One region of the Pseudomonas sp. YA1 genome, then DNA from elsewhere that is predicted to be linked to it. Evidence: predicted binding sites of a transcription regulator. Region 1 holds the regulator's gene; the other holds the start of a gene.
The links. The regulator FliA, encoded in region 1, starts transcription of late flagellar genes. The targets are predictions, from matches to a motif close to CTAAAGTTTNNNNNNNNNNNGCCGNTAA.
Positions count from the first base shown of each region.

Region 2: the regulator FliA is predicted to act here: its motif matches at 1,005-1,032, upstream of AC4OR5_RS17575 (methyl-accepting chemotaxis protein).

Region 1 is NZ_JBZWBG010000008.1:245,688-249,358, reverse strand. Features, by position in the region: gene AC4OR5_RS13740 (protein phosphatase CheZ) at 1-705, opposite strand, end outside; gene AC4OR5_RS13735 (chemotaxis response regulator CheY) at 725-1,099, opposite strand; gene fliA (RNA polymerase sigma factor FliA) at 1,201-1,944, opposite strand; gene fleN (flagellar synthesis regulator FleN) at 1,941-2,783, opposite strand; gene flhF (flagellar biosynthesis GTPase FlhF) at 2,922-3,671, opposite strand, start outside.
Region 2 is NZ_JBZWBG010000011.1:188,741-192,411, reverse strand. Features, by position in the region: gene fabB (beta-ketoacyl-ACP synthase I) at 1-924, shown strand, start outside; gene AC4OR5_RS17575 (methyl-accepting chemotaxis protein) at 1,078-2,703, shown strand; gene bosR (biofilm oxidative stress transcriptional regulator BosR) at 2,808-3,248, shown strand; gene AC4OR5_RS17565 (DUF3859 domain-containing protein) at 3,411-3,671, opposite strand, start outside.

The DNA of each region.
Region 1 (3,671 bases):
CCCCTCGCCCTTGGCCGAACGCTCCAGCGCGGCCTGGTGGCGCATGCTCACGTGGTCGTGCTCGATTCCGGCGTAACGGTCCACCTGGCCGGCCATCCAGACCAGCTTCACGAGGTTGCTCTCGACCTCGGTGACCAGCTTGGTGACACGCTTGATCACCTGGCCGGTCAGGTCCTGGTAATCCTGCGCCAGCAGGATGTCATTGAGCTGCGAGGACAACTGGCCGGCGTTCTCGCCGCTGCGCACGAGGAACTGTTCGATGCGCTTGGCCAGCTCGCGGAAGCCGTCGGCGTCGATTTCCCGGCGCATGAAGCGTTGCCACTCCTGGTGCAGCTCCCGCGAATCGTCGCCCAGTTGGTTGACCAGCGGGGCGCTCTGCTCCACCAGGTCCATGGTCCGGTTGGCGGCCTTCTCGGTCATTTCCACCACGTAGGAAAGACGATCGGTGGCATCGGCGATCTGCGACATTTCCTGCGCGTGGGGGGAATGCGGGTCGATCTGGAAATCGACGATGGCGTTGTGCAGTTCGCGGGTCAGCTTGCCCACTTCCTGGTAGAGGCCACGGTCCCTGGCCTGGCTGAGCTCCTGGATCAATTGCACCGCCTGCTGGAAGTGCCCCCGTTCGAGACAGTCCACCAGTTCGCGCGCGTGTTTTTTCAGGGTCGATTCGAATTCGTCGCCCGTGGAATCGTTACCAAGCACCATGACACCCTCTTGGCCGGCTTCAGCCGTTGACCCGCTCGAAAATCTTCTCGATCTTTTCCTTCAGGACCTGAGCGGTGAAGGGTTTGACCACATAGCCGTTGACCCCGGCCTGGGCCGCTTCGATGATCTGGTCGCGCTTGGCCTCGGCGGTGACCATCAGCACCGGCAGGTGCTTGAGGCGCTCGTCGGCGCGAACCGCGCGCAGCAGATCGATGCCGGTCATGCCCGGCATGTTCCAGTCGGTGACGAGAAAGTCGAAATTGCCGCTGTGCAGCATCGGCAGCGCCGTGGTGCCGTCGTCGGCCTCGGCGGTATTGGTGAAGCCCAAGTCCCGCAAGAGGTTCTTGATGATGCGTCTCATCGTGGAAAAGTCGTCCACGATGAGAATTTTCATGTTCTTGTCCAAGTAAACCTCCGTACAGACCAGAGCGCGCCCCAGGGGACGCGCCACACATTCTTTTGCGTTAACGGTTACAAGCTGCGGTCGAGGCCGGTTCAGGCCGACCGCCAATCGGCCAGGCGCGCACGCAAACGCGCGGCGCACTGGCTGTGCAACTGGCTGACCCGCGATTCGCTGACGCCCAGTACCTCGCCGATCTCCTTGAGGTTGAGTTCCTCGTCGTAATACAACGCCAGCACCAGGCGCTCGCGCTCCGGCAACTTGGCGATGGCATCCGCCAGGGCCGCCTGAAAACGTTCGTCGAGCAGGCCGTGGATCGGTTCGTTGTGACTGAGGCTGGTGTCTTCCGGCAATCCATGTTCGCCGTCCTGCAACAGGTCGTCGAAGCTGTACAGGCGGCTGCCCTGCGTGTCGCTGAGGATGCCGTAGTAATCTTCGAGGCTCAATTGGAGTTCGGCAGCAACTTCGTGATCTTTAGCGTCGCGTCCGGTTCTCGCCTCGATCGCGCGGATCGCGTCGGTCACCATGCGCGTGTTGCGGTGCACCGAACGCGGCGCCCAGTCGCCCTTGCGGACCTCGTCGAGCATGGCCCCACGGATGCGGATGCCGGCATAGGTCTCGAAGCTGGCGCCCTTGCCGGCGTCGTATTTCTTCGCGGCCTCGAGCAGGCCGATCATGCCGGCCTGCATCAGGTCCTCCACCTGCACGCTGGCCGGCAGGCGGCCGAGCAGGTGATAGGCGATGCGCTTGACCAGTGGTGCGTAACGCTGGATCAGTTGCTCCTGGGAGTTCTGCGCTTGCGCCTTGCTATACATACGCACTCCAGAGGCCGCTGTCATACGGCCGAACCTGTCGCGGGGTGTTGGACCAGTCGTTCGACGAAGAACTCCAGGTGCCCGCGCGGGTTGGCCGGCAGCGGCCAGCTGTCGACCTTCTGCGCGACCGCCTTGAAGGCCAGGGACGCCTTCGAGCGGGGGAATGCCTCGTATACGGCTCGCTGTTTCTGCACGGCCTTGCGTACCGACTCGTCGTAAGGGATGACACCTACATACTGTAGTGCGACGTCGAGGAAACGGTCAGTGACCTTGGTCAGTTTGGCGAACAGGTTGCGTCCTTCCTGCGGGCTGTGGGCCATGTTGGCCAGGACCCGGAAGCGAGTCATGCCGTGGTCGCGGTTGAGCAGCTTGATCAGGGCGTAGGCATCGGTGATCGAGGTCGGCTCGTCGCAGACGACCAGCAGCACCTCCTGCGCGGCGCGGACGAAACTGACCACCGAATCGCCGATTCCGGCGGCAGTGTCGACGACCAGGACATCGAGGTTGTCGCTGATATCGCTGAACGCCTGGATCAGCCCCGCATGCTGCATGGGCGAGAGGTGCACCATGCTCTGCGTGCCGGAGGCCGCGGGAACGATGCGCACGCCACCGGGACCGAGGAGGAGGACATCGCGCAGTTCGCAGCGTCCCTCGATCACGTCGGCCAGGGTGCGCTTGGGCGTGAGTCCCAGCAGGACGTCGACGTTGGCCAGGCCGAGGTCGGCATCCAGCAGCATGACGCGACGGCCGAGATCGGCCAGAGCCAGTGCCAGGTTCACCGACACATTGGTCTTGCCGACGCCGCCCTTGCCGCCAGTTACTGCGATCACCTGTACGGGATGCATGCTACCCATCTGCTTCATACCTTGTGTTGTCGTCTTCCCGGAACGCCCCTTCCAGCGCTCTCCGGTATTGGCGGGAATGATGCGCCATCGTTCCCGGCCCGGCGGAAGCCACCTTCGCTTCCGTCACCCGCGCCACGCGCGGTTCTTCCCACGTCCTCAGCCGGCACGCCGCGCCGGTTGCTGGTAGAGCCCGGCGAACATCTCGGCCATGGCGTCCTCGCTGGGCTCTTCCGGTGCCTGCAGGCTCACCGCCCGGCTGACCAGTTGGTGACTGCGCGCCACCTGCAGGTCGTCCGGAATCCGCGGCCCATCCGCCAGATAGGCTACCGGGAGACGCTGGGCGATAGCCAGCGCCATCGATTCACCGAGGCTGCCCGCCTCGTCCAGCTTAGTCAGGATGCAACCCGCCAGCCCGCAGTGCCGATAGGTCTGGTAGGCCGACTTGAGCACCTGGCTCTGGCTGGTGGTGGCCATCACCAGGTAATTCTTCACGTTCAGGCTCGGCGACGCCAGTGCCTCGAGCTGCATGCGCAATGCCGGGTCGCTGGCCGGCAGGCCGGCGGTATCGATCAGCACCATGCGCTTGCGCGCCAGCGGCGCCAGGGCCTGGATCAGCGACTGGCCGGGATCGACCAGGGTCACCGGTACGTTGAGGATCCGACCGAGGGTCTTGATCTGCTCCTGGGCGCCGATCCGGTAGCTGTCCATGCTCACCAGCGCCAGGCTCTGGGCGCCGTACTTGAGGACGTAGCGCGCGGCCATCTTCGCCAGGGTGGTGGTCTTGCCGGCGCCTGCCGGGCCGACCAGGGCCAGTACGCCGCCCGCGTCGAGCGGGTCCTGCTCGGGGGTCTGCACGGCACGCGACAGGTGCGCCAACAGCATGCGCCAGGCCTGGCGCGTATCGCC
Region 2 (3,671 bases), on a different contig from region 1:
GGCCTGATCGCCGGCTCCGGCGGCGCTTCCACCCTGAACCAGATGGAAGCCATCGATACCCTGCGCGAGAAAGGCGTCAAGCGCATCGGCCCATACCGCGTGACCCGCACCATGGGCAGCACCGTATCGGCCTGCCTGGCCACGCCGTTCCAGATCAAGGGCGTCAACTACTCGATCTCCTCCGCCTGCGCCACCAGCGCGCATTGCATCGGCCAGGCCATGGAACAGATCCAGCTGGGCAAGCAGGACGTGGTCTTCGCCGGCGGCGGCGAAGAGGAACACTGGAGCCAGAGCTGCCTGTTCGACGCCATGGGCGCCCTCTCCACCCAGTACAACGAAACGCCGGAAAAGGCCTCCCGCGCCTACGACGCCAAGCGTGACGGCTTCGTCATCGCCGGCGGCGGCGGCATGGTGGTGGTCGAGGAGCTGGAGCATGCGCTCAAGCGCGGCGCCAAGATCTACGCCGAGATCGTCGGCTACGGCGCCACCTCCGACGGCTACGACATGGTCGCCCCGAGCGGCGAAGGCGCGATCCGCTGCATGCAGCAGGCGCTGGCCACCGTCGACGCGCCGATCGACTACCTGAACACCCACGGCACCTCCACCCCGGTCGGCGACGTCGCCGAGATCCGAGGCGTGCGCGAAGTGTTCGGCGACAAGGCGCCGGCCATCAGCTCGACGAAGAGCCTGTCCGGCCACTCGCTGGGCGCCGCCGGCGTACACGAGGCGATCTATTGCCTGCTGATGATGGAAGGCGGCTTCATCGCCGGCTCCGCCAACATCGACGAACTCGACCCGGAAGTGGCCGACCTGCCGATTCTCCGCGAGACCCGCGAGAACGCCAAGCTCGATACCGTCATGAGCAACAGCTTCGGCTTCGGCGGCACCAACGCCACCCTGGTCCTCAAGCGCTGGCAGGGTTGATTCCCTCCATCGCCGCATGAAGCGCCCTTCGGGGCGCTTTTTTGTACCCAGCGTTTCTTTACCCGAACTGCATGAACGGGCTAAACCTGGCGCCCCGCCTGCCGATAGAACTGATCAGCCCCGTCTCTCTCCTGCCCCCTGGAATCCGCCATCATGTCTTTGCGCAGTATGCCCATCGCGACCCGTGCCGCCCTGAGTTTCGCCCTGATCACCGCTCTGCTGGTCATCACCGGCATCTTTTCCCTGAACCGAATGGGTTCGCTCAACGAAGCCTCTTCGGACATCAGCGACAACTGGCTGCCTAGCGTCCGCGAAAGCGCCGAGTTGAACGTTCTGCTCGCCGAACTGCGGCAGGTGCAACTGGCCCATGTGCTGGCGGCGGACGACAGCAGCAAGCGCTTCCTGGAAAGCCGCATGACGGAAATCGGCAAGGAGCTGACCGATCGCGAGGGCGCCTACCAGCGACTGATCAGTGGTGCCGACGAGCGCTCGATCTACGAGCGCTACCTGGCTACCCGGCAGACGCTCCTGCAAAGCCAGCAGACCCTGGTGCAGATGTCGCGCAGCAAGCCGCTGGAAGAGACCCGCCAGTACACCGAAAGCACCCTGCTCGACCAGTACCGCGCCACCCAGCAGCAACTGCAGGCGCTGATCGACCTCAACGTCAAGGGCGCCAGCCAGGCCAGCCACACGGCCGATGAGGTCTATCACAGCGCCTTCGCCGCAGTGATCGGCGTGCTGCTGGTCGCCGGCCTCGCTACCGTGGTACTGGCCTGGCTGTTCACCCGCAGCATCACCCAACCGCTCGGCGAGGCGCTGCGAGTGGCCGAGGTGATCGCTTCCGGCGACCTCACCAGCCGCATCGATACCTCTGGCCGCGACGAACCGGCCAAGCTGCTGGCCGCTCTCCAGGGCATGCAGGCACAACTGCGCCAGACCATCCAGCAGATCGGCAGCTCGGCGACCCAACTGGCCTCCGCCGCGGAGGAACTCAGCGCCGTCACCGAGCAGGGCAACCGCTCGCTGACCCAGCAGAACGACGAAATCCAGATGGCCGCCACCGCGGTCAACGAGATGACCGCCGCCGTCGAGGAAGTGGCGCGCAACGCCAGCTCCACCTCGGACGCCTCGTCCGCCTCCGAGCAATCGGCGCAGAACGGACGCCAGCGGGTACTGGAGACGGTCCAGGCGATCCGCCTGATGAGCGAAGAAGTGGACAATACCTCGGCGCTGGTCGGCGGCCTGGCGGAAAAGGCCCAGGACATTTCCAAGGTCCTCGACGTGATCCGCGGTATCGCCGAACAGACCAATCTCCTGGCGCTCAACGCGGCCATCGAGGCGGCTCGCGCCGGCGAGCAGGGCCGCGGTTTCGCGGTGGTCGCCGACGAGGTTCGCGCCCTCGCCCATCGCACCCAGGAATCCACCCGCGAGATCGAGCAGATGATCGCCAACATCCAGGAAGGCACCGGCGCCGCGGTCGGCGCCATGGACAGCAGCAGCGTACGCGCCCGCAACATGCTGGAGATCGCCGAAGCCGCCGGCCTGGCGCTGAACGAGATCGCCGAGCGGGTCGGCCAGATCAACGAGCGTACCCTGGTGATCGCCAGCGCCTCCGAGCAGCAGGCCCAGGTGGCCCGCGAGGTCGACCGCAACCTGGTGAACATCCGCGACATCTCGCTGCAGACATCCGCCGGCTCCAACCAGACCGCCGCCGCCAGCCAGGAACTGTCGCAACTGGCCATCGACCTGAACAACATGGTCACCCGCTTCGTCGTCTGACCATGCCGTGCGCCGTCTCACGGCGGCGCACTTGCTGCGGTTGCCCAGCGTGGAGCCCGGGTTTTACCATGAAACCCGATCCTCTCCCCTCCGGAGCCGCCCTGATGGTCAAGCGCACCAGCCACAAGCAAGCCAGTTGTCCAGTCGCCCGCCCGCTGGACGTGATCGGTGATGGCTGGTCGATGCTCATCGTGCGCGATGCCTTCGAAGGACTGACGCGCTTCGGCGAATTCCAGAAGAGCCTCGGCCTGGCCAAGAACATCCTGGCGGCGCGCCTGCGCAACCTGGTGGAGCACGGCGTGATGGTGGCGGTCCCGGCCGAAAGCGGCAGTCACCAGGAATACCGCCTGACTGACAAGGGACGCGCGCTCTTCCCCCTGCTGGTGGCGATTCGGCAGTGGGGCGAGGACTATTTCTTCGCCCCGGACGAATCCCATGTCCGCCTGGTCGAGCGCGACAGCGGCCAGCCGGTGCCGCGCCTGCAGGTACGCGCCGGCGACGGCAGTCCGCTCGCCGCGGAAGATACCCGGGTCAGCAGGGACTGATCGAAGGACGAACAGGCTACCGTCGGCATCCGCGCGCACTCCGCCAAAACGGCGGATAACCGCGGGCGGTTATTCGCCCTGCCGCACGCAGGCAACCCTTGCCCGGGCGCCCCCGCGTTATCCACGCGACACAAGAAAACCAGCGCTTTGCATGGCTCGCGCTCAGCGCACGTCGAAGGATTTCTCCGCCAGCAGGCGATCGCCCTGGAACACCATCAACCGCCATTCGCCCTTCACCACTTCGTGCGGCTCGGTGAATTCGTAGGCCATGACATCGGTCGGCGCGCCCGGCACCAGCTTCTGCACTACTTCGAACTTGTCATGCCGCTGGCCATCCGGAGTGACCACGCCCGGGGTGAGGTAGAGCAGCGTCAAAGGCGTATCGCCTTCCTGCTTGCCGCTGAGTTGATAACGCATGCCGAA